2 regions of the Raoultibacter phocaeensis genome follow, and region 2 is predicted to be linked to the other one. Evidence: riboswitches for the same ligand, from Rfam matches in the RefSeq annotation. Region 2 holds a riboswitch; the other holds the start of a gene.
The links. A riboswitch is a leader RNA that binds a small molecule or an ion and turns the genes downstream of it on or off. The one in region 2 is predicted to bind cyclic di-GMP.
Positions count from the first base shown of each region.

Region 1: it holds a riboswitch for cyclic di-GMP, as region 2 does, so the genes downstream of both, FJE54_RS02870 (response regulator) here and FJE54_RS05160 (cell wall-binding repeat-containing protein) in region 2, are expected to answer to the same signal.

Region 1 covers NZ_CABDUX010000001.1:706,718-717,864, forward strand. The annotation lists gene FJE54_RS02835 (ABC transporter permease subunit) at 1-233, opposite strand, end outside; gene FJE54_RS02840 (ABC transporter ATP-binding protein) at 226-1,257, opposite strand; gene FJE54_RS02845 (TetR/AcrR family transcriptional regulator) at 1,254-1,883, opposite strand; gene FJE54_RS02850 (murein hydrolase activator EnvC family protein) at 2,066-3,190, opposite strand; gene FJE54_RS02855 (DUF2207 domain-containing protein) at 3,445-5,439, opposite strand; tRNA gene FJE54_RS02860 (tRNA-Ser) at 5,512-5,602, shown strand; gene FJE54_RS02865 (NADPH:quinone reductase) at 5,861-6,862, shown strand; gene FJE54_RS02870 (response regulator) at 6,859-9,138, opposite strand; cyclic di-GMP riboswitch class I at 9,231-9,314, opposite strand; gene FJE54_RS02875 (TorD/DmsD family molecular chaperone) at 9,609-10,208, opposite strand; gene FJE54_RS02880 (4Fe-4S dicluster domain-containing protein) at 10,205-10,837, opposite strand; gene FJE54_RS02885 (molybdopterin-dependent oxidoreductase) at 10,851-11,147, opposite strand, start outside.
Region 2 covers NZ_CABDUX010000001.1:1,308,900-1,320,046, reverse strand. The annotation lists gene FJE54_RS05165 (FAD-binding protein) at 1-17, opposite strand, end outside; gene FJE54_RS05160 (cell wall-binding repeat-containing protein) at 356-8,329, opposite strand; cyclic di-GMP riboswitch class I at 8,441-8,523, opposite strand; gene FJE54_RS05155 (ABC1 kinase family protein) at 9,403-11,055, opposite strand.

The sequences.
Region 1 (11,147 bases), 600 kb from region 2:
AAAAAGCCGTAGAGATAGTTCAGCAGGAATTCGATCATCGTCGAACCCTGCGTTGCCATACCGAACGCTGCGAACAGCTCGGGCATGCTTTCCATCATCATATCGAGGCTCTTTCCCAGTTCGGGATCGAACATGCTCACGATGACGGCAACGTACATGGCCAGCAACGCAGTTATGACGACGAACACGAACAGGTTCGCCCTGACCTCCTTGGCAAAAAGCGTCCTATTCATGGCCATTCCCTTCTTCGCGGGGGGCCGGTTGTGCAAAGCGCCCCTCACCCGCCGACTGCCCGGGGCGCCCCGCGGCCGCCGTAACGATACCTTCGACCGTAGCCCTCTCGAGGCAACGCTCGCCCGACGCCGCACCGTCTTGTTCCCCGATGCCGTACAGGTGCAAGAACAGCTCTTCGAGCGTTTGCTCGCGCGCAGTCAGGTCGGCGACTCCGTACCCTGCGAGATCCTTCACAAACCCATCCATGTCGCCCGCAACCGTCGTTTCGAGCGCCTGCCCCACCTGCCTCGCCTCGGGGTGCGCCGCACGGTAGTGCGCGAGTTCGGTTTCGTTCGAGAACGTGATCGCAAGCACGCGCTTGCGCGAGGCGCGCACATCGTCCATACGCTCTACGGCAGCGATCTTCCCCGCACGGATGAATGCAACACGGTCGCACGTGCGCTCCACCTCTTCGAACAGATGCGATGAAAGCATGATCGTTGCACCCCGCTTCTTCTCGGCAAGCACGAGGTCGATGAAACGGTTTTGCATGAGCGGATCGAGCCCGCTTGTGGGCTCGTCGAGCAGGATGATGGCAGGCCGCGTCATGAACGCGCACACAAGCCCCACCTTTTGCTTTGTGCCCTTCGACATCTTGCGAATCCTGGCTGACGGATCAAGCTCGAACATCTCGATGAGCTCACGTGCGCGCGAACGATCTTCGAGCCGTTTCATGCGTGCCATGAACTCGAGGAAGGCACGCCCCGTCATATCGTCCATAATCGCGATTTCTCCTGGAAGATACCCAAGCCTGTCTTGGATGCACGCGCGGTCGTTAAAGCAATCCATCCCCTTGATTGTGGCGTTGCCCGCATCGGGCCGCACGAATCCCATAAGATTGCGCATGGTAACTGTTTTGCCAGCCCCGTTCGGCCCGAGGAATCCGAACACCTCGCCTTCCTCAACCGCAAACGAGACGTCGAACACGCCGCGCCCGCCGCCGTAATCTTTCGTGAGCCTCCGTAACTCCAGTACCGCACTCATAGGTATTCCTCCTTGTAGGCATAGAGCCGAAACATTTCGCACCATCGGTTGAGTTCGTCCATCAAATCGTCGATATCCACCGGTCTGCGCTGGCTGCGCCGCTGGTGCATGTAGCCGTCGGCCATCCAGATCAGCATGTTGAGCACGTATTTCGGATCGACCTCGTCTTTGAACTTGTCGAACCGTACGTTTTTGAAGTACGTTTTGAACATGTAGTCGATCTGGCGCTGCGTCCAATCGTCCATCGTGTCTTTGATGTCTTTGTGTTCGGGGTAGTATGCCCTGATGGAGAAATCGAGCACATGGGGTATTTTTTCGAGCACCGCGCGCTTGCTGTTCGCAGCGTAGGCGAGCAGCTCGAAGAAATCGTCGATCTCGTAGAACGCTTCATCAACAACAAGCTTGGTCATCATATCTGTGAGCCGCTCGATCAGATAGACGTAGAGCTCTTTCTTGTTTTTGAAGTAAAAGAACAAAAGACCCTTCGAGATACCCGCCTTGCGTGCTATTTCCTCAGTCGAAGCGCCTTTGTACTCGCTTTTGCCGAACGCCTCGACAGCGGCATTGACGATCGCCTCCTGACGCTCTTCGGACAAGCTTTCAAATTTTTCATAGCGGTCGTCCATGGCACATCCTCGTCGCGTGCGCTCGCAGCTTCCGCGCGAACCCGTCTATTCGCCCCGATTGACCATGCGGTTAATCGGGGCGAAGCCCATACTATGCCATTGACTATTTTTTTGAAGACCCCTCGCGAAGTTATTTCGGATGAGATGCAAGCCCTCAGTACGCTTCGCAAACAGCGCAGAGACTAGAATTTCACAAAGAGCCGCGGATTGACGGGAGTGCCGTTGTATTCAACCTGAAAATGCAGATGAGGACCTGTAGAATAGCCAGTAGACCCCACGTATCCGATCACATCGCCGGCCGAAACCTGCTGCCCTATCGAAGCCGCCTGACTGCTCATGTGCATGTAGATGGTCACGAGCCCGCTGCCATGGTTGATTTTCACGGCCTTTCCGCCGCTTCCGTAATCACCGACATAGCTCACGGTGCCCGACGCGGCGGCTACGATGGGGGTACCTTCCGAAGCGCCGAGATCGATGCCGTTATGGTATTCACCGTCCCACGCACCAGCCCAGCCGAATTCGTTCGTCACTGCAGGGCCTGACGGGCACGGATGCGTCCATCCCGCTATCGTGCCGAGCGAGCCGCCGATGTTATCGGCCTCCTGCAAACGGCGCACCGCCTCTTCTGCTGCAAGGCGCTCCGTCTCTTCGGTCGCTTTCATCATCACGAGCTCTTCGTTCACGCTTGCAAGCTGCCCATCGAGCTCTTCTTTTGCTGCCTCTATCTCGTCGCGGGCGGCTTTCGCGGCAACGGCCTCTTCTTCTGCCTTCGTTTTTTCCGCCGAAAGCGTTGCCTCGGCTTTTTCCGCCCGAGCACGCGCATCCTTGCTCTCTTGCACGAGTTCGGCTTCGTTTGCGGTAATCTTCTCGCACGAATCCCACATAGTAATGAAATCGTCGAACGACTCCGCGCCGAGCAGCACGTTGAGAAAAGAAAGCGTGCCTCCGCTCTTGTACATGCCCGCTGCGCATTCCGAAAGCTTTTCCTGGAGTGCTTCGACTTCCTTGTTCGCCTCTTCGAGGCGAGTGGTTGCGGCTTCGGCTGCCGCAGTGGCCCTTTCGTATTCTTCGGTAGCGCGATCGTACTCGTCGTTGGCTTCATTCAGCTGCGTCTGCAGCGCATCGATGGAACTCATGAGCTCGCTTGCCTGGAGCTCTTTTACAGCAAGGGCGCCGGAGCTGGAAGCTGCATCGACATCGGCGTAAGCCGGCTGCACGGATAACGCCATACCTCCCGCCAGCACAGAAAAACAGAGCATCATGCCGAGCAAAGCCCTCGACACGCGCCCTTCGGTTGCATGTGTCATATATAACCTCAACTCACCTCTAGCAGGCTGATCGCCTGGAATTGTATGCAAGCTGGTTTGATAATGCCACTCAAACCGTAGCAGATGATGAGTATACCGTACGTAAACGAATTATGTAATATATTGACATAAAGTGCAGAACTTCAGGTGGGGGAACCTGCGCCTGTCACCTACGCCGCTAAACCGAGATTGACACGACTCAGCACGGCGCGCGACGACGCCGGCGCATCGGCTCCCGAACGCACGTCGAAGCCTTATCTCGCGCCGCCGCCTCCGCCGCCGAAACCGCCTCCGCCGCCGCCCGAGAAGCCGCCGCCGAAACCGCCGCCGCTCGAGAAGTTGCCCTGAGCGGCCGACATTGCAGCTTGCGCGGTGTTCACCGTGTTGGCAAGCGACGCTTGGAACAGATCGCTCGCGGCTGGCATGGCCGATCCATGAACACCGTACGATGTGCTGTACCAGAACCACCAAGGCACGTATCCGGCCGAGTACATCATGCCGTCGTCCTGGAACAGCTCGGGCACCTTCAGTTCAAGCGCCTTGATAACCTCGCGCGCGATACCGAAGATGAACGCGTAGACCATGAATTCGCCCCACACCTTCACATCGGTGGGCGGGCGCTCGTCGAGAGCCGAAAAGTCTTTGAGCCAAGCACGCAGCGCCTTGCACTTCGCGTCGAGCGTGCTTCCTTCCTGGCTTCTGCGCGGCATGTAGTTGGCGATCACCAGAAGCGCTATCACCGTGGGTACCACGAACACGAGCGGGATGAAGTTCCCCGTCACGATTGAAAGCCCGACGCCTATCACACCGAATGCGATGGCAACGCCGAGGATGATCCACTGGTAGCGCTCGCCCTTCGCTTCGAAGAAGTCACGCCTGTTTACAGCAGCTGTCACGATACCTTGCCAGGTGCTCAGAGCATCCACGAACTCCTCGGCGTGATCTTTGCCGTACTGTTCGATGGTTCTGAACCACAGCGAATCAGCACCGCCTGCCACCTTGTTGAACAAAAGATCCATCGCCGCCGTGTCGATCGGATCAGTAAGCGTAGAAGCCACGGCGGAAACGCGCGTCAGGTAGTAGTCCTCGACGATTTTCGTGCGCCCGAAAGATGCCGGCTGCTCATAGCTTCCTTTGTTGATCTGGATCGCACCCTTATGCGAGAGGTACATGAGCGTGGCCGTGAGATCGTCGTTGCTCTCCTTATTCCAGCGCCACAAACGCGCCATCACTACCGGGTGATCCTGCTTTGAAGGCACATCGCGCCAATACTCGTCGGTGAATTCAGGCTTATGTTCGCGTCCGTACTTGAAGTAGAGACGCAACGCCCATGCGATGAGCAGCACCGCCGCGATGCCGCACGCAATAACGAAACCGAGAGAGAATACACGCATGCGGTTCGCCTGATCGGACCACGATTGCTCTTCCTTGAGAATGGTATCGAGACCGTTTTGGTCGCGCGTGGCGGTTGATTGTTCGCTGCCGAGATTCGTAAGCCACGCAGTGGGAAACGCCACGCGCGCTTCGGCGTACTGGCCCGCGTTCACTTTGGGAACGGTGTAGACGACCGAGCCGTCGCCGTTGATCTCCACCACGCCGTCAAGCGGGCCGTGTCCCCATGCGCGCACGGTTTCCCCCGCCACGACCGATGCGTCCGCTGGAACCGGAAGATAAAGCGTCATCGTGACGTTTTCCGAGGCTACTTCCCACTGATCGCCCACGTACTGCCAGTACACATCGGCGACGTCCTGGTAGGCTAGTATCTCGTTTACGATCGTGTAATCGAGCGTAACCACCATCTTTTCATCGGACGCGTTGAAGAACACGTATACGCTGTTCTTAGGCGAGTCGACCGAGTACGCATCGGTGCCGGGGCCGCCGGCCTCCCGCCATTCGAGATTGAACGAAGTCTCTTTAAGCTGAACGGTTTCACCCGAAGGCATACCGTCTGCGCCGAGCTTGGTAAGGCTCACGCCGTTGATTTTGAGATGGGCGTCGCTCGGAAGAGCGCTGAACGTCCACCAGAGCGCCGTGAAATCGCCGTCGAAATCGAACGTGCGCTGTTCGACGACATCGAGCGAACCGTCGGTGGTCGCGTTGGCGGTTATATCGACCTTCGGGCACGTATAGCTTTTCGCAAAAGCCTGCTCGGGCACCACCGAAATCACCGCTAGAGCAGCGAACAGACACAGCGCAAACACCGCAGCTACGGCAGGAAACATCCTTCCTCCCATTTGCGGACGGCTCATGTTTTGCACGTTCATCCTCCTTGCCAGATGATGGCCCAAACGGTATCATTGCAAACCGCACCTTTATTTCGCGGAGAGCTGACCGAGAGGCCGAAGGTGCTCGCCTGCTAAGCGAGTACACGCCACAAGCGTGTCCGGGGTTCGAATCCCCGGCTCTCCGCCACGTTTGCCATTGTACCGTATATGCCGGAAGGCGCCGCGTTCGGCATATACGGCGTTACACATCTGCCACATCCCAATCGCCGCATCATACCCGTGCAACGCGCCGTTCGTACCTACTGGCTGTCTAGCAAATACTCACCGAACCGTTCTTTATGGTTCGGCAACAGATCCTTGCCAACGCATCCCCAAGCGAAGTTCAGTCGACGCCGATCGGCTATCATCGGGCGAGAAAACACCGCTCACGACCCGAGGAGCTCGCATGGATATGAAAGCCATCGTCGTTTCTGAATTCGGCGACGAAACCGTTTTGGTTGAACAAAGCATATCTCTCCCCCATCCCGAACAAGGCGAGGTGCGCATCAAGCTGTTCGCAGCGGGGGTGAACCCCGTGGAAACCTACATCAGGTCGGGAGACTATCCGGGACTTCCTTCCCTGCCCTACACACCCGGCAACGACGGCGCAGGCGTTGTCGACGCCGTCGGCGAGGGGGTGGAATCGCTCGAAAAAGGCGAGCGCGTATTCGTCGCTGCCGCTCTTGCGAAGCGGAACACGGGCACCTACGCAGAATACGTCGTATGCGACGCGTCGGCCGTACAGGCGCTTCCCGATGCTCTTTCGTTCGAAGCGGGCGCAGGGCTCGGCACCCCGGGTCTTGCGGCAGGTGATGCCCTCTTCGTTCGGGCAGCCATAAAGCCCGGCGAGATCGTACTCGTCCATGGAGCCAGCGGCGGTGTCGGCATGCTTGCGGTGCAGCTCGCGCGCAGACGCGGCGCGATTGTTTTCGGCACAGCAGGCGATAGGGAAGGCCTCGCCCTCGTCGCCCGGCTTGGCGCCCACCGCACGTTCAACCATCGAGAGGAAGGCTACATCGACGACATCGTAGCGGCCACCCACGGCCGCGGAGTCGACGCGATCCTTGAAACCAACGCCCATATCAATCTTATGAAAGACCTTTCGATGACGGGCCATCGGGGTCGTATCGTCGTAGTCGGAAGCCGCGGCACAATCGAATTCGATCCCCGGGCAACGATGCGCACCGACACCTCCGTGCTCGGCATGGGAGCCGCAAACATGAGTGAAGCTGAACTCTCTCAGGTCATGCACGCGCTCGGTGCGGCCCTGGAAACCGGTATGGAAGTTGTGGTCGATCGGGCTTTCGCACTCGAAGATGCCAGCAAAGCCCATGAGGCGGTCACCGAACACGGGAAAAATGGCAAGATCGTGCTTACGATTCGCCATGCTCCCGATACCGCAGATTAGAGCAGCGCCCGCTTAAGGATGCGCTCTACCTCAGTAAAATCGATGGGCTTGGTAAGGTAGCCGTCCATACCCGCCTCCATCGCTTGGCGCCTGTCTTCGGTGAAAGCGTTCGCCGACATGGCAACGATGGGCGGTCTCGCACGCCCGTCCCGTTTTGCCTCGTCGCAGATCGTGCGGGCAGCTTCCAGGCCGTCCATGCGAGGCATCTGGACGTCCATGAAGATGAGCTGGTAGTATCCGACTGGAGCCTCGCGAACCTTCTCGACTGCCTCGACTCCGTCCCATGCGCAGTCCACCTCTGCGCCTGTTCTCCCGATCACTTCCAGGGCAATTTCCACATTGAGCTCGTTATCTTCGACAAGCAGAACCCGTTTGCCCGAGCAATCGGGAGCCTGTTCGTGCTCCATGATGTAGTCGATCGGCTCGCCTTCGCCGCACACGCTTTTCATGGCGAAGTATAGCTTCGATTTGAAAAGCGGCTTCGAAAGGAAAGCCGTCACACCCGCCTCAAGCGCCTCCTCTTCCACTTCCGACCAATCGTAGGCGCTCAACAACACGATGGGCGTCTCGTCGCCGATGGCTTCACGGATGCGACGCACCGTTTCAACCCCATCCATGCCGGGCATGACCCAGTCGACGATAATCGTGTGGTAATCGCGGCCCGCACGGTGGGCTCCCACGACAAGCTCTACCGCCTCTTCACCCGACAGCGCCTGATCACCCGAGATGCCTATGCTCGCAAGCATGTCGAGCGTGCTTTCGCAGATATCCGGATCGTCATCGACGAGCAGCACCCTCGCTTCGGCAAGATCGATGGGTGCAAACTCTTCGTCATCCGTCTTCGCAACCATCAGCGGCACCTCGACAGTGAATTTCGAACCGACTCCCACCTTGCTTTCAACTTCGATGGTGCCACCCATCATGTCGACGATGTTCTTTGTGATCGACATCCCCAAACCTGCACCTTCGACTCTGCTGGTCATGGAGTTTTTCTCGCGTTCGAACGGATCGAATATCTTGTTGGCGAATTCCTGTGTCATGCCGATGCCGTCGTCTTCGACAGCGAACCTGAATGTGAGCTTATCCTCTTCATCGGTGGGAAGCTCGGCGATCTTCACTCGCACGGTTCCCCCTGCCGGGGTGTATTTGATTGCATTGCCCACCAGATTGAGCAGTATTTGATTGACCCGCATGGGATCGCCGATCACGGTTTCCTTGTCTACATTGCCGACTACTACATCGAGCGTAAGCTGTTTCGCCTTCGCTTGCGGCTGAATGATCGTGACGAATCCGTTTACCAGTTCGGGAAACGAAAACGTTTCACAGTTGAGCGCAATGCGGCCGTTCTCGATCATGCTCATATCGAGCACGTCGTTGATGAGGCCGAGCAGATGCCTTGACGATACGGTTATCTTCCCCAGACACTCCTTCACCCTCAGCGGATCTTCGAGGTGAGTGCCTGCGATAGCCGTGAGTCCGATGATCGCATTGAGCGGCGTGCGGATATCGTGTGACATGTTCGATAGGAACTGCGTTTTAGCGGCGTTTGCCTCCTGGGCCGATGCGAGCGCCTCTTCGAGATTGCGCTGCAGCTTAAGGCGGAGCAGGCGCTTTCTCCGCAGCACCGCAAGATAGATACCCAACGCCACCAACACAGCTGCCATGATAATGCTCGCGGACATGATGGTCTTGAAGATAACGCTGCCAACGACGTCGTAGAGCGTATCGAACATGCTTGACGCGCCGTCCAGAACCGCGTTGTTCCACCCGAGCAAATCAGCGATAAGGGGATCGATGCGCTTTTCGACGAAAGCGTCGATGCTTTCGTCGGATACCGTCTCGTCGCGGCACAGGGATAAAAGCTCAGCCTGCGCCACCCTCAGCTCGTCATAGCCGTTTCGCAGCTCATCGGCGTAGTCGCTGCCGGTCAGCGTCCGATCTTTAATGAAGGCGATCCTCTCGGATAGGTCGCCGTCGATTGCGTCGAACGACCGCTCGACGCTATCGATCGCCTGGTCGGTTCGCACGTAGGCAAGCCGTTCGGCAAGCGTTTGCAGTTGACCGAGCGAAGTTTCGACTTGACCTGCGGCAACCGTAACTGGATAAGGGTGATCTTTGATCAGGTCGATTTGCTGCCCGATTTCCCTCATATTGAGCAACGTCGTAGCGTAGAAGGCGGCGAGGAGAAGGATGAGCACCGTCGCGGTGACGGCCGACAACGTTCTTGTTTTGTCCCAGTGCTCCTCGTGCCCGTTCGGTTCGGCTGCATTGCGCATACGGCGGCACCGCTTTCGTCGATGGTCTTCGCAATCGGCACTACCGCGCAGCACGACACGCAAACAGCCGAGTAATACCCGGCTGCAAAAACGTTTGCAACTGGCTAGCCGCCATTTCTGGTGAGGCCCCTGTAGCTTTGCGTCGCCGGCTTTCGCCGGGTTTGCCGATTAGTCCTATTTTGTTATCGGGTAACTAATATATAACGATTAATTTTAATTATCAAGCATTAACCCGAAGAATTCTAGCCGAGCGGCGAACGGACCGGAATGCACCCCTGTGCCGACCGCCGCGATCGGTCACGACAGCCCATCCGGCGGCAAGCGTCGGGTCGCCCCAAAAAACATTCCCCGACTTAATGCGCTGCGCGAAGCCACTAAAAGGCCCGCTTGCCTAAGCAAACGGGCCTTGGTTCGGATGCTACCTTGAAGTCCGCTGCAATGGGTTTTGCTTCATTACCCTGTACGGACCGTTAAGCTGCAACCGCATCTTCGACGAAACACCGCAGACCGCCAGCGACCAAACAGGCCAATGAACGATAGTAGTCTGTTTGAGCATGAGCTTGCACTTTTTGCATCCATGCATCAACCCAAGGATGCATATAGGTTTCGACAAACTCTCGGGCAGCCACCATCTTGTTTTCTTCGAGAAGCCGGGATACGAACTCAAGCTCCAAACCGAGATGGTCATCGGGCTCATGGTGCTTCTTCTTCAGTTCGAAGCCATAGTGCTCGTAATACCTTCGGACAAACAAAGTGTGCTCGGTAAAAAGAAGATTCTCCTTATCGAGGTACACAGACCCCCAAGGGGGGGCAATCACGTCGTCTATGCCCATCATCATCCGCAGCCAATCGCTTTTGGCAGCACGGGTCAGTTCGTCCGCAGACGCACGACCAAGCCAGTCGTTCATAAGCTTTTGTCCTTGGATGACACGTTCGTCACAGGCTGCATACGGCAGTTCCTCGAAAAGTCTCTGGTTTTGCAGCATTCCCATATCCTGAGAGTTTGGTTCGCAGTAGACAAGCTCGCCGAGCAGTCGAAAGAAAACCGATGCAGCCTGGGTATCCATCATTCGCTTGCCTTGATCTCTTCGGGCATGTTAAAGTTTATTGTTTCCATGCCGTCTTTATAGCCTCGTCGCGGGGCGATAAGCAGGGATGGTTGGCTTTCGGAGGGAGAAGGCAAAGGATCAACCTGCTGTACGGCTTCGGGATGTTTCTGCATAAGCTCGTCAAGTTCGCCGAATTCCAGAGCCTGCATCGAACAGGCCCGAACGCATGCAGGAGTATCTCCCGAATCGATGAGATCCCTGCACAGGTCGCATTTGCCCATCACGCCCGTTTCGGCATTGAACGAAGGTGCATCGTACGGGCAGGCTTCGGAGCAAGCTTTGCAGCCCGTACACAGTTCTTGGTCGATGTAAACAATCCCATTGTCGCGTTTGACGATCGCCTGCACAGGACATGCGCCGAGGCAGAGAGGCATTGCGCAATGATTGCATGCGAGCGAGATGGAGTAGGAGAATACATCGATCGGGGTTGCTACTCCGACGTCGTCAACGCTCCAGCTGCCGGCGCTCTGAGAATACACCTTGCGAAACTTGCGACCAGGCGCCAGATCGTTTTTGTCTTTGCATGCCAAGCCGCAAGCTTTGCAGGTGATGCATGTGTCCGAATCGACAAAAAAAGCCAACTGACTCATGATTGCCTCCTTCCTATTCGAAATCTACGACGTCGAGCTGCCACTGGTAGTTTGGCTTCAAGGGTTCGCCGGTCCACTTCTCAACGTTCACGATGATGCTGTTGTAGGCCTGATGACCCTGCCCCACGAGATACGTAGGAGCAAGTACGTTTGAAGCTCCTCCGTAGTCGATGACTTCATCCCAATCGGTGTCGTCCTTCGTCTTCTCGTCGTCGAGCAGACGTGCCGTCGCGCCCTCGATACCGACGATAACTCCAGGCATAACCGTCGTTGTAACCGTCACGCGACGAAGATGCCTTCCGGCCTCGCT
Region 2 (11,147 bases):
AATCCAGTTCCTCCCATTGCTCCTCCTTGCGTTGCGTTTACTTTACTGTGTAAAGTGCATGATAGCGTGCTTTCTTTACGGTGTAAAGCAAAAATATGTGCATACGCTCTAGGGAATGGGTGCGAACGGTTTGGCTAAAAGGCACCATGAGCGAACGCTCCGATACATCGAGCGTTACGTTACCCGAGAGAACCGAGGCCCGGAAACCGTCGTCCCCGGGCCTCTTCGGTGAAGCAGAGCGCACGGTACTTGGATCCCGTGCGGGAATGGGTGAGAGGCGGCCGTACGACCGCCGAAGGGACCCCCGCCGAAGCGGGGGTCCCGGAGCCGGACGGGCTGGCTTGCCCGCTTTTAACTACTTGACGGCCTTCTCGATGGCTGCGAACAGCTCGTTGGACACGGTGTACTTGTCGCCGAGAACGTAGGCGTTCTCGACCTGCGCCTTGTTGGGGGCAAGCACCTTGTCGATACACGTGGTCGCGCCGTCATCGACGAGCAGCAGCACCGAGAACGACTTGCCGCTGAGCGACGAGGCAACGAGGGCGTCAGCATACTTGCCCTCGCGGCCCGCCGTAAGCGAGACGACTTCGCAGCCGAATCCGTTCTTCAGAGCCTGCTGGGCCGTGAGCCGCGAAGTCTCGTAGCGGTCGGCCCCGCCGATGCGCTCGGTGTTGGAGACAAGCGCCTTCACCTTGTTGAACGCGGAGTTGGACACCGAGTACTTGTCGCCGAGCACGAGGACCTTAGTGAACCCGCCCTTCGCAATCGCATCGAGTGCGGCGGCGGACAAATTGCCGTCGTTGTCGGCGAGGAAGATCGGAGCCTTCGCCGCGTAGGATATCGGCGACACCGAAAGCGAGTCGGCGGCCTTCTTGCCCGTGGCCACGATAGCCGTCGTTCCCCAGCCGCCCTTGCCCGCCTGGTAGATCTTGAGGGCGGTGTCCATGCGGTCGGCTCCGCCGAGGCGCTCGGCACTGCCAGTGATTGCCTTGATCTCGTTGAACGTGCGCGCCGTGACCGAGTAGGTGTCGCCGATCACGTAGGCCTTCTGAGCCCCGAGGCGCTTGATCTCGGCCTTGGTCTCGGCCGTGAGCGTACCGGTCTCGGTGAGGAGCACCTGTCCGCCCGTGACGCCCGCGAGGCCTGCGGCGGCCAAAGCGTCGGGGAAGTTGTCGCCGCGCGCGACGATGACCGTCGAGCAGGAGCCGTTTTCGGGGAAAGCGGTCTGCGAGATGAGCGCCATCGTCTTGTAGCGGTCGGCACCGCCGAGGCGCGAAGCCTGCGCGGGAGGCTTCGGCACGTCCTTGGCATTGACGGTGACAGCGCACGTGGCCGTCTTATCGCCGGCTTTCGCCGTAATGGTTGCCGTACCTGCCTTGACGGCGGTGACTACGCCGCTTGCCGACACCGTGGCCGCTGCCTCGTTGGAAGACGTCCACGTCACCCTCTTGTCGGTTGCATTATCAGGCGCCACCGTTGCTACGAGGGTCGCAGTGCCGCCCTCGGTAAGCTCGAGGTTCGTCTTGTCGAGCGTGACACCGGTTACGGGGACGACCGCCGTCACCGTGTAGAGGCCGTTCTCAACCGCCAGCACGAACCCAGAACCGGCTACGATGTCGCCGGGGGTGAAGCCGCCCGCGTCAAGCGTGAACGAGACGGCCTTGGAAACGGTCGCGCCCGCAGCGTTCTTCAGGAGCTTGATGGTCTGGCCGTCGGTTACTGCGTTAACGGCAGCCTGCAACGTCGTGTAGTTGGTCCCGCCGATCGAAGCAACGCTTTCATCAGCGGTGGTAAGCGTGAACTCGCTGAACCCGTTGGGGTTCGTGAACGTGGCGGCAAAGCCGGCGGTAGCATCGCCGCTTACAACCGCTTGATACACATACGCGAGATCGGCGCTCTTAAGATGCTTCGCAAATACAGGATCCGTCGTCGCGTTGACAAAACCGGAGGGCAGCGGCACGGAGATGACCGTGGAGCTGGTCACGTTGAGCGTCTGCTCGTCGACCACGACGGCGTTCTTATCTCCAGCCGTGTTATCGGTCTTGATGTCCTTGGCGTCAGTCGCCGTCGACGCCACTACGCGCGACTTGGGCGTGATGTCGACCGTAAGCGCTTTGGTGCTGCTCGCAGAATCTTCGACAAACGCCTTTGGCTTGATCTCCACGTACGTTTGGACGAAGACGGTGATGGTATCGGTCTGGCCGACGGAAACCTCTTGCTTGAGCGCTTCCTTGGCACTGTCGACCGTCGTCTGCGTCAGGTTCTCGGCCGCTTCGTTCGCGTACGCGTTGAGGCCTTCAACCTGCGTTTCTGCGACCTTGTCGACGATCTCTTGCTTCGCCGTCTCGTCACCGAGATCTGCATCGGGATCGACCGTTACGGTCGGCTCGGTCACAACTGGTTTCGCATCGGTCGTAGCCTTGCTTTCTGCAACCATGTTCGGGTAGCCGGCCGTATCGCTTGGAAGCACGACCTTCTTGGCCGCAAGGTACGCGCTCGGATCGGCCGTGAAGTAGCCGCCCGAAACGCTCAGCTTGTCAACGCCTTGCGCTGCGCTGGGACCGACGAGATTGCCGTTGTTGATGCCGCCAGAGAAGTAACCGCCGGCGATCGTGAATTCGATGTTGTTGGCTGCTGCGATCGCTTGGTCAACGATCTCGTTTTTCGCGGCGATCGCATCGCCGTTGGCGTTCGTGAACGTGCCGCCGTTGATCGTCACGTTTACGGCACCCTTGTATGCTTTGTCGCTCGTGCCCTTGTGCTTGACCGCGACGATGGCGCCCGTATAGGCACCGGTTCCGCCCGAGGTGGCCGTCGCGTTCTGCAGGCGGGGAGCCGTGGCAGTGAACGTACCGCCGTCGATCGTCAGCTGGCCAGCCCTTATTTCAATCGCGCGGCCGGTACCTTCGAGCACAGGCGTGCCGGAGATGTTCGTGGTGCCCGCACTCGGGAGGTACAGCGTCTGCTCGCCGCCCTTGAGCGTGCCGCCCGTTATGTCGAGCCGGTAGCCCGCATACGTGGTGGTGCCGTTGCCCGAGAGGCAGATGCCCCCGTCGGTTTCAGTGCCCCACTGGTTGTCGAGCGTGCCGCCTTCGATGGTGGTATGGGAGGCGGAGCCGTACATGGTGGCGAGGTAGTAGACTCGCTCGGCACCCGTGATCGTTCCGCTTTCCATCGTGAATACGCCGTAGTTCTGGATGAGCGACAGAAGCGAGTACGTATCCCCCGCAGGAGACGTGGACTTGATGATTCCGCCTTCGCCGCTATCTTTCACGGTCAGGCCGGCACCTGCGGCAATGTAGATCAGGCCGCGCTCGTCGGTGAACGCGTCTGCCGTCGTAACGCGGTTTGTTATATCGCATTTCGACTGATCGAAGGTGATCGCCCTGCCCGCGAGGTCGAGCGTGATGCTCTTGCTGTCGACCTCGGCGTAGAACGGCGAGTCGTCCTTGGTGTTCATCTTGATCTGCGAAGCGTCGATCACGGCATCGTTGATCATCGTCACCGTATCGCCGTCCCCGGCTGCAACAATCGCCGCGTCGAGATTGGCGTACTGTATGCCTTTGACTTCGGCGACCTTGGGTTTCTCGCTCACCTTGTAGACGTCGCCATCCTGCACGCACTGATATTCGCCTTCGCAGTACGCGGTCACATCGCTCGAGTAGGAGCCGCCGGTGATGAAGCCAGTGCAGTCCGCACTGTAGACGGCTTCAGCGCCGGCTTCCTCCGAAGTTGCGGAGAATGATCCGCCCGCGATGTCGAGGGAGACCTTGGCGATGTCCTCGGCGCCGTTCCCTTCCGGGTTGCCCTCGTAGAAGGCGTACGTGCCGCCCGAGACGGTGCCGGCCGAAACATGCACCTCGACGGGCTGCTTGGTGATGTGCTGAGCTACGGCGATGCCGACGCCGTTGGTGGCGCCGCCGTTTGTGTTGCTCTTGGTGCTGAACTCGCCGGAGCCCTGAATGGTCGCATTGTCGGACGCATAAAGCGTACCTGCACGCATTTCGACGCCCGTAGCGCCGGAGATTTCACCACCGGTGATGGTGAGTTCGCCAACCTGCGGATGATAGACAGCGGGGCCGTCGGGTCCGGTAGCCTGAATTACGCCACCGGAAACGGCGATGCTCGTGCCGTAGTTTTTGGCAAATCCGTTTCCGCTGATCGCCCCGAATTTCGAATCGTGCTTAACGGTACCGCCGGATACCTCGAGTACAGCACCTTTGCCAAAGACCGTAACGGTTGCTTCAGCCAAATCGGCTCCCCCATTGGGAGACTCGATGACCGCATTGCCCGTGATCTCGACAGTCGCAGGATAGCTCGCGGCAGGAAGCGTATTGTCGTCAGCACCCTGGCAACCGTAGATGGCGATGGACTGCTTGCCACCGACCACGGTGCCGCCGGAGATTACTGCAGAAGTTTCGGCTCCGGATTTGCCGGATACCTGTACGCCGATCTTCGACGCTCCCTCAACGCTGCCTCCCGTCATTGAAAGGCTGGCTGCTGGACCGAAAAGCCAGACGCCACGCGTTGCGCCGTTAATGGAACCCTTTTCGAGAACAATTTTGCCCCCGGGTACGAAAACGGCTGCGTTCGCACTCGTATTGGTGTTTTCGATTGTGCCGCTGGTTGCGGAGTCCGTGATGGTCAGCCCGCCTTGGACAAGAACCGTCTGCTTGGCGCTACCCGTCACCTTTTTACCTGCTAGGTCGAGATTCGTCGTAGCACCCGTCGCAACGGTTGCTGCCGTAGCCCCAAGATCGACGTTGTCGAGCAGCACGACGGTTTTGCCCTCGGTCGCTGCATCGAAGGCTGCTTGGAGAGTTTCGTAGGCCGTATCGCCAACCTGCGCAACTTTATGCGATGAAACGTGGAACTTTCCTTCAGCCTCAGCGCAATCGTACCCTTCTGCAACGTACGCTGCCGGGTCCTCGGTATACGTTCCACCGGTGATAGCTATGGATTTGTTCGTACCGTTGCCGCCCTCGCCGATAGCGCCCGTATAGTCCCCTCCCTTAAGGGAAACGACAACCGCGCCCTCAGGATAAGATGTCGCATCGAGGTCTGCTTTAAGGACGCCCTTAGCTCCCTGGAATGTACCGTCGTTTACGTCGAGCGTGCCTCCCGAAGAAAACACATACAGCGCCCATCCATCGGAAACGTACGTTCCTCCGTTGACAATCGCTTTTCCGCCGTTGCTCACGCTTACGCAGGTGCTTGTCCAATCGAAGTAATGCTTTTGGGTAAACGCGCAATCGTTAAGGACTGCCTCCGCCTCGGGATGCGCCACCTCGATGCCGCCACCGTACTCTGATTCGATTACGACATTCGTCAAGTTCGCCCTCGCAGCACCGCTGAGCTTGACGTTCAGCCCCCACGGCCTTCCGTTCTTGAGCGTCACGCTCTCCATGTCGAGCGTGCCGCCCTCCAAGCGGAGCGTACCGTACAACCCGGTACCGGAAGAAGCATCGGAAGCCTGAACGCCAGTCGGCTCGCCTTCGGCGACCATCGTACCGTTTGTAATAGTCAGATGCCCGCTTAAAAGCTTGATGCCGCGATTGTTGATATTGCTGCCGTCGGTTACCGTAAACGTCTTGCCGTCGAGATCGATCGTAACATCTTTGGAAATCTCGATGCCGTCGGACTGAGTAATGTTGTCGAGGAGTTTCACCGTGTCAGTTGGTCCTGCTGCATCGATCGCCTTTGCGAGGCTCGAAAACTGATCGCCGCCGACGATTTCGGCAACCATCGGTTTAGCAGCAACGGTATAGGCGTCATCGTCTTGCGTGCAGTTATAGCCTTCGGCAACGTACGCGCTCACGTCGCTCGAGTAGGTGCCGCCGGTGATGGAGATTTTCTCCGCCGCCTGAGCCCACTCGGTCGCCTCGTACGCGTCGCCCGCACCTTTTTCCCACGTGTACGCGAGGACCGCATCGTTGTTAGCCGACGTGAACGTGCCGCCGTTGATGGTGATCGAAGGCGTGCCACCCGGATAGCCGCGGTTCACAAGCGAGAGCGCGGATCCGTCGCTGACGAGTCCGTCGCCTGTCTTGATTGCGCGCTCATCGACGCCAACGCCTTTGACCGTTCCGCCGTTGAACTGGAACTCGGTGTTGACCGTACCTTCGCCGGAGCAGAATTGGATGCCCGTCGTACCCTCGAGGGTACCGCCGTTAAGCGTCAGCGTGCCAGCCTGCGGATGGTAGATCGCGGCGGAGCCGGTGCTGGTGATCGTGCCGCCGTCGATGGTGATTTCGGTTCCATGATAGGTACCGTTTCCGGCAATGGCGTAGCCCATCGTATTGATAGAAACGCCTTCTGCGATCGTAAGTTTGACCTTGTCGGCAACTGTTGCTGCGTTCGTGGTCGTTCCGATAAGCGAGATGCCGACTGCACCGTACGTCTCGCTCGTGTTCGACGCGTTATCGAGGTTTGAAAGCTCGGTGCCCGCGCCAAGCGAGAGAGCTTTCGCATTCGTGTCGTCTTTTCCGCCTGCATAAATCAGGTAATTGTAGTTATAAGCCGTATCGGGCTTATAAGCCTTGATGGCGACATCTTGGGTAGCGAGGTTCGCCTTGTTCGCTACATGAACGGTCTTCCAACCTGCCGTCTGGTTACCGTTGCTGCGCTCATCGAGAAGCGTGCCGTTCTTGAGAACGTTTTCGCCCTCCCCCGCGAACTGTACGCCGTAAGCGGTAGCAGCCGATTCGCCCGCGATCGTCAACGTGTGGCCGCCGAGATCGACGGTCACATTGTTTGCAAACGTGACGGGTTCGGACGTTTGATCGACAGTAAGCGTTACCGTGTCGCCCGCTTGCGCCGCTTGAGCTGCGGCGGCGAAATCGGCATAGCCCTTCTCGCCGATCATGACCGAATAGCCGTCGTACGTAGCACCGTTCAAGAGCGACAGCGCGGTGCCCTCGGGGAGGGTCGATGTCTTGGCCGTATTTTCAACGTTGCCGTTTTTCTCGTCGATCGTCGTGGTGCGAATCCGCACGGTGCCGTCTACGGTGATCGTCTCGGGATACGGGGTGACGGCGCTCCCCGAAACCGCTTCCTTCCCGCACCCGCAATCGAGGTGGGCGCGCGCGATGGTGCCCGCGTTGACCACGTCGGTGTTTCCGTAGGTGGAAACGTTTGCGCCATCGGGCAGGAGCGTGAGAACGCCGATGCTCCCGTTGTTAACGAGGCTCGTATCGCCGATGTAGCCGCGCATCGACATGTAGAGGAGGCCAGTGATCTTCCCGTTCGCACCGACGGTCATCGACGCGTCGCCGCGGAAGCCGTTGGTGCCCGCGATGGCGCTGTACGATCCGGTGAGCGTTCCGTTCAGCTCGCACGAGACCGTGCCGACGCCGCCGTAGGAGTAGCTTCCGCCGAAGTAGCACGCCGCCTCGCCGTTGATGGTGACCTTCGAGGAGCCGACGAAGTTCTTCGCGGTGGTTTCTGCAGGCTTGTCCGCGCTGAACGTCACGACCTCGTTAATCGTCGGGCCGACCGATGCCATGCCGCCGGCGTAGACGATGCCGGCCTTGCCGTTTACGGTAACGGTCGAAGCGGTGGTCTTCGCGGTGCCCGTCTTGTCGCCTGCGGGGGTCAGGCCGCCGCCGTAGATGGTGCCGGCTTCGGCTCCCTCTTCGACGACGACGGTCGCCGTCCCCGCGTAGTCGGCCTTGTTGCCGCCTGCGAAGATGGCGCCGACCTTCGCGCCGCCTTTCACGGTGATCGAGGAATCGCCGGTCGCAGCGCTGTCCCCACCCGCGAAGATGGTCAGGCCGTCGGTCGCACCCTTGAAGTACGAAGCCGAGTTGTTGGCGAAGCTGTACGCCGTGCCGTCGACGGTCACCTTGAGCCCTTCGGTTGCGGGCTCGACGACGACGTTCTTGCCGTTCGCGTAGAGCACGTTGTAGAATTTCTTTTCGTTGTCGGGCTTGGCGGGATCGGCGCTCTGAACGGGCCCGACGACCTGGAGGGTGTCGAGCGCTTCGAGCGTCGAGACGGGTGCCGCCACGTTGCCGCCTTCGCCTTCGGCTTCGGGAACAGCCTGTTGCTGTTCGGGTGCCGGAGCCTGTGGCTGCTCGGGCGCTGCCGGCTGCTGCTCGGGCTGAGTCGGCTGCTCGGGCGCGGTCGTCCCGGTCGCCACGTCGCCCGTGCCTTCAACGGGAGCCGTCTGGTCCTGCTCGGATTGGGCGGGCGCGCCCTCGGGCTCGTCGGCCCACGCCGCTTGGGGGATCATGAGCGTCGCAGCCATGACCAGCGCCATGAACAGCGACAGCAGCTTTCTCGATCTCGCCTCCTTCGTCGTGCTTGAGGCTTGCTGGGTCATTGCCATTTCCCGACTCCTTTCCCTTGCGGTTCCGGCATCCAAACGCAAAACGGCCGAATCGCGAGGATTCGGCCGGCGAGGTGCACGGGTCCGATTCGAAGGGAGAACCTTCCGTAGACCTGCAACTGGCTGGCCGCCTCCGCGGGTGGGCCCCTATAGCTTTGCGCCGCCGCCTTTCGACGGGTTTGCATGGTTCGGACACGTTCCATGACCTGCGAGGTCATAGATATAATCGCAATAATGCCACCCCCCCCCAACAATTGTCAAGGTCAATTGAAGCTTGAATATCGCGAATGGCATACTTTATTGCCGACGCTTTTTGTAGGGGTTGATAAGCTGCCGCTCAGCTTTTCCGCTCTAGTCCGATAAAGCTTTCCTCATTGCATGCATCACTGTGCCGCGGCGCTTTCGGCGACGCTTCTTCGCTCGAACCTGTTCGCGACGGCATTCCTTGAATCGTCGAACCGAAAAAGATCCCGAAGCGAGAGCCTGGGAAACTTTCGGTCTGCCGGTTTTGGATGGCGGACGTCGCCCGCCGCCCAAAAGATAAAACCTTTTTTGGAAGCTCGGCGATTGACTCGAAAAGGCGTGGTCGGGCGTGGGTCGACATCCCCGCCGATCCGCAGCGAGGCGGTTCTATCCGCAGCGGAAGGTTTTTATCGATAATGCTTTTCTGCGCGAAAACGGCCTTCCGGTGCAGGCGAACCGTCGCTTTGCGAAATATCGGCGGCGCCTCGGGAGTCCGAGAGGCATTGTGCGCCGCTAAATCGCCTGATCGCGGTTTGCCGGGGCGAACAATCCGGCTCCGACGGGGGCTTCCGAGGGCGCCTTCGCGTCGCAAAGTGACGGTTCGCCTGCATCCGAGGGTCGTTTCCCGACAAAACCTCAGGGAACGGACTGGGAGGGACGCGACGCGCCCCTGCGAGTGGCTGCCTAAGGATCGCGGCACGCCCCTGCGAGTGGCTGCCTAAGGATCGCGGCACGCCCCTGCGAGACTACTGGCTAAGGTTCGTAGCAGCCCCCTGCAAGATGGCCGGAGCTTGTGCGCCGAATCGCCAGGGTGCGCTTATCGGCGTCCGCTATTTGATCTTCTCATCGTTCACCTGTTGATGGCGGATCGTGACGGCGCGGATGATCACGTACACGCCGAGCACGAAGGCTCCAAGGTAGCCAAGCGCACCCAAAAGCGGTACATCAAATATCTGCGGCCGCATAGGGGTGGTGCACACGATGCTCGAACCTACGAACAATCCCGCCGATATGAGTGAGAGGGCAAGCAAGCTCGCCACCTGGTAAAGCGTGCCTTTCACATCGTGCGGCAGCTTCATGTCCATGGATAACTTGAGCTGACCGCGGTCGAGCATGTCGAGCGTGTTCGAGAGTTGCGTTGGCAGAGTAGTCATGGCTTCTGCGGACGCGGCCGTGTTTTTGAACAGGTCTTTCGCCTTCCCTTCGAGAGAGGAAAACGAGAGCATCTGCTTCTTTACATGCGCCGATACGATATCCACCACGCTTATGGAGGGCGCGATTTCAGCGAGCACGCCTTCGAGCGTGAGAAATCCGCGTGCGAGCATCGTAAACGACGAGGGCAGCGAAAGATTCTGCGACCTGAGTATCTCTATGACGTCGACAAATGCCATACCGACGTTGATCTCAGACAAATCGACCGCTGTGTAGTTGGAAAGCATACTGCTCATCTGCTCCAAAAGCATGCTGTGATCGACCGGTCCGTCGGCTTTCGCCAAGCTCAGAAGCGCATCCTTGAGCGCGTAGGGGTCGTTTTCCGCAACGCCGCGAAAGACCTTGTTCACGATGGAGCGCTCGCTTGCGGTGAGTGAGCCCGTCATCCCCAGATCGATCCACACGATCCCGCGCTCGTTGATCATGATGTTGCCGGGATGCGGATCGGCATGGAAGAAACCATCGTCGATCACCTGCGTCACGTAACTCTGCGCAATCTTCTTGCCGATGGCGGCAAGATCCTTGCCTTGCGCGATCAAACCTTCTCTATCATCGAGCAGCGTTCCGGTGACGTACTCCATGACCAGCATGGAATCGGTGCTGTACGCGGGAAACGGCAACGGGCTCGTCACGCCGGCTTGGTCTTGGATTTCATCGTGGAAGCGCTTGAGGTTGTTGAGTTCGGTGGTGAAGTCGACCTCTTCTGCCGTAGTCCGCTCCAATTCGGACACCAAGTCGTCCGCCGTGAGCACGAGGCTGTCCGGAGCGATGTTCGAAAACTCCGCGAGGGCGAGCAGATGCTTCATGAGCATGATGTCCTCGGCCATCTGCTGGGCGATGCCGGGCCTTCGCACTTTGACCGCAACCACCGTGCCGTCATGCAGCACGGCTTTATGCACTTGCGCAATCGAGGCAGAGCCGAGTGGCTTTTCTTCGATGGCCGAAAACACCGTTTGCCACGGCGCATCAATCGAGGCTTCGATACGCTCTAGCACTGTCGTAAAGGGCATCGGCGGCACATCGGCTCGGAGTTTCTCGAACGCATCGCAATATTCTTTCGGCAGAAGGTCGCTGCGATTCGAGGCGATTTGGCCGATCTTTACGTACGTAGGCCCGAGATCCTCGAGTACGGCCACGGCCTTTTCTGGCGTCAGACCCGACGCGACACGATGTTTCTGAAGAATGTGGCGTATCTCCTTCATGCGTTTGCCCGAGGTCTTGTCCTTCACTGTTATCTCGGCAACGCGCAGAAACTCCTTGAATGTGGCCATGGTGTACCTTTCCTCGTTTCGAGAAATGGTACCACGGGCAAGAAAACACGTCGCGCTTCGTAAACGGAAGGTTTTATGCACCTGTTTTAGCT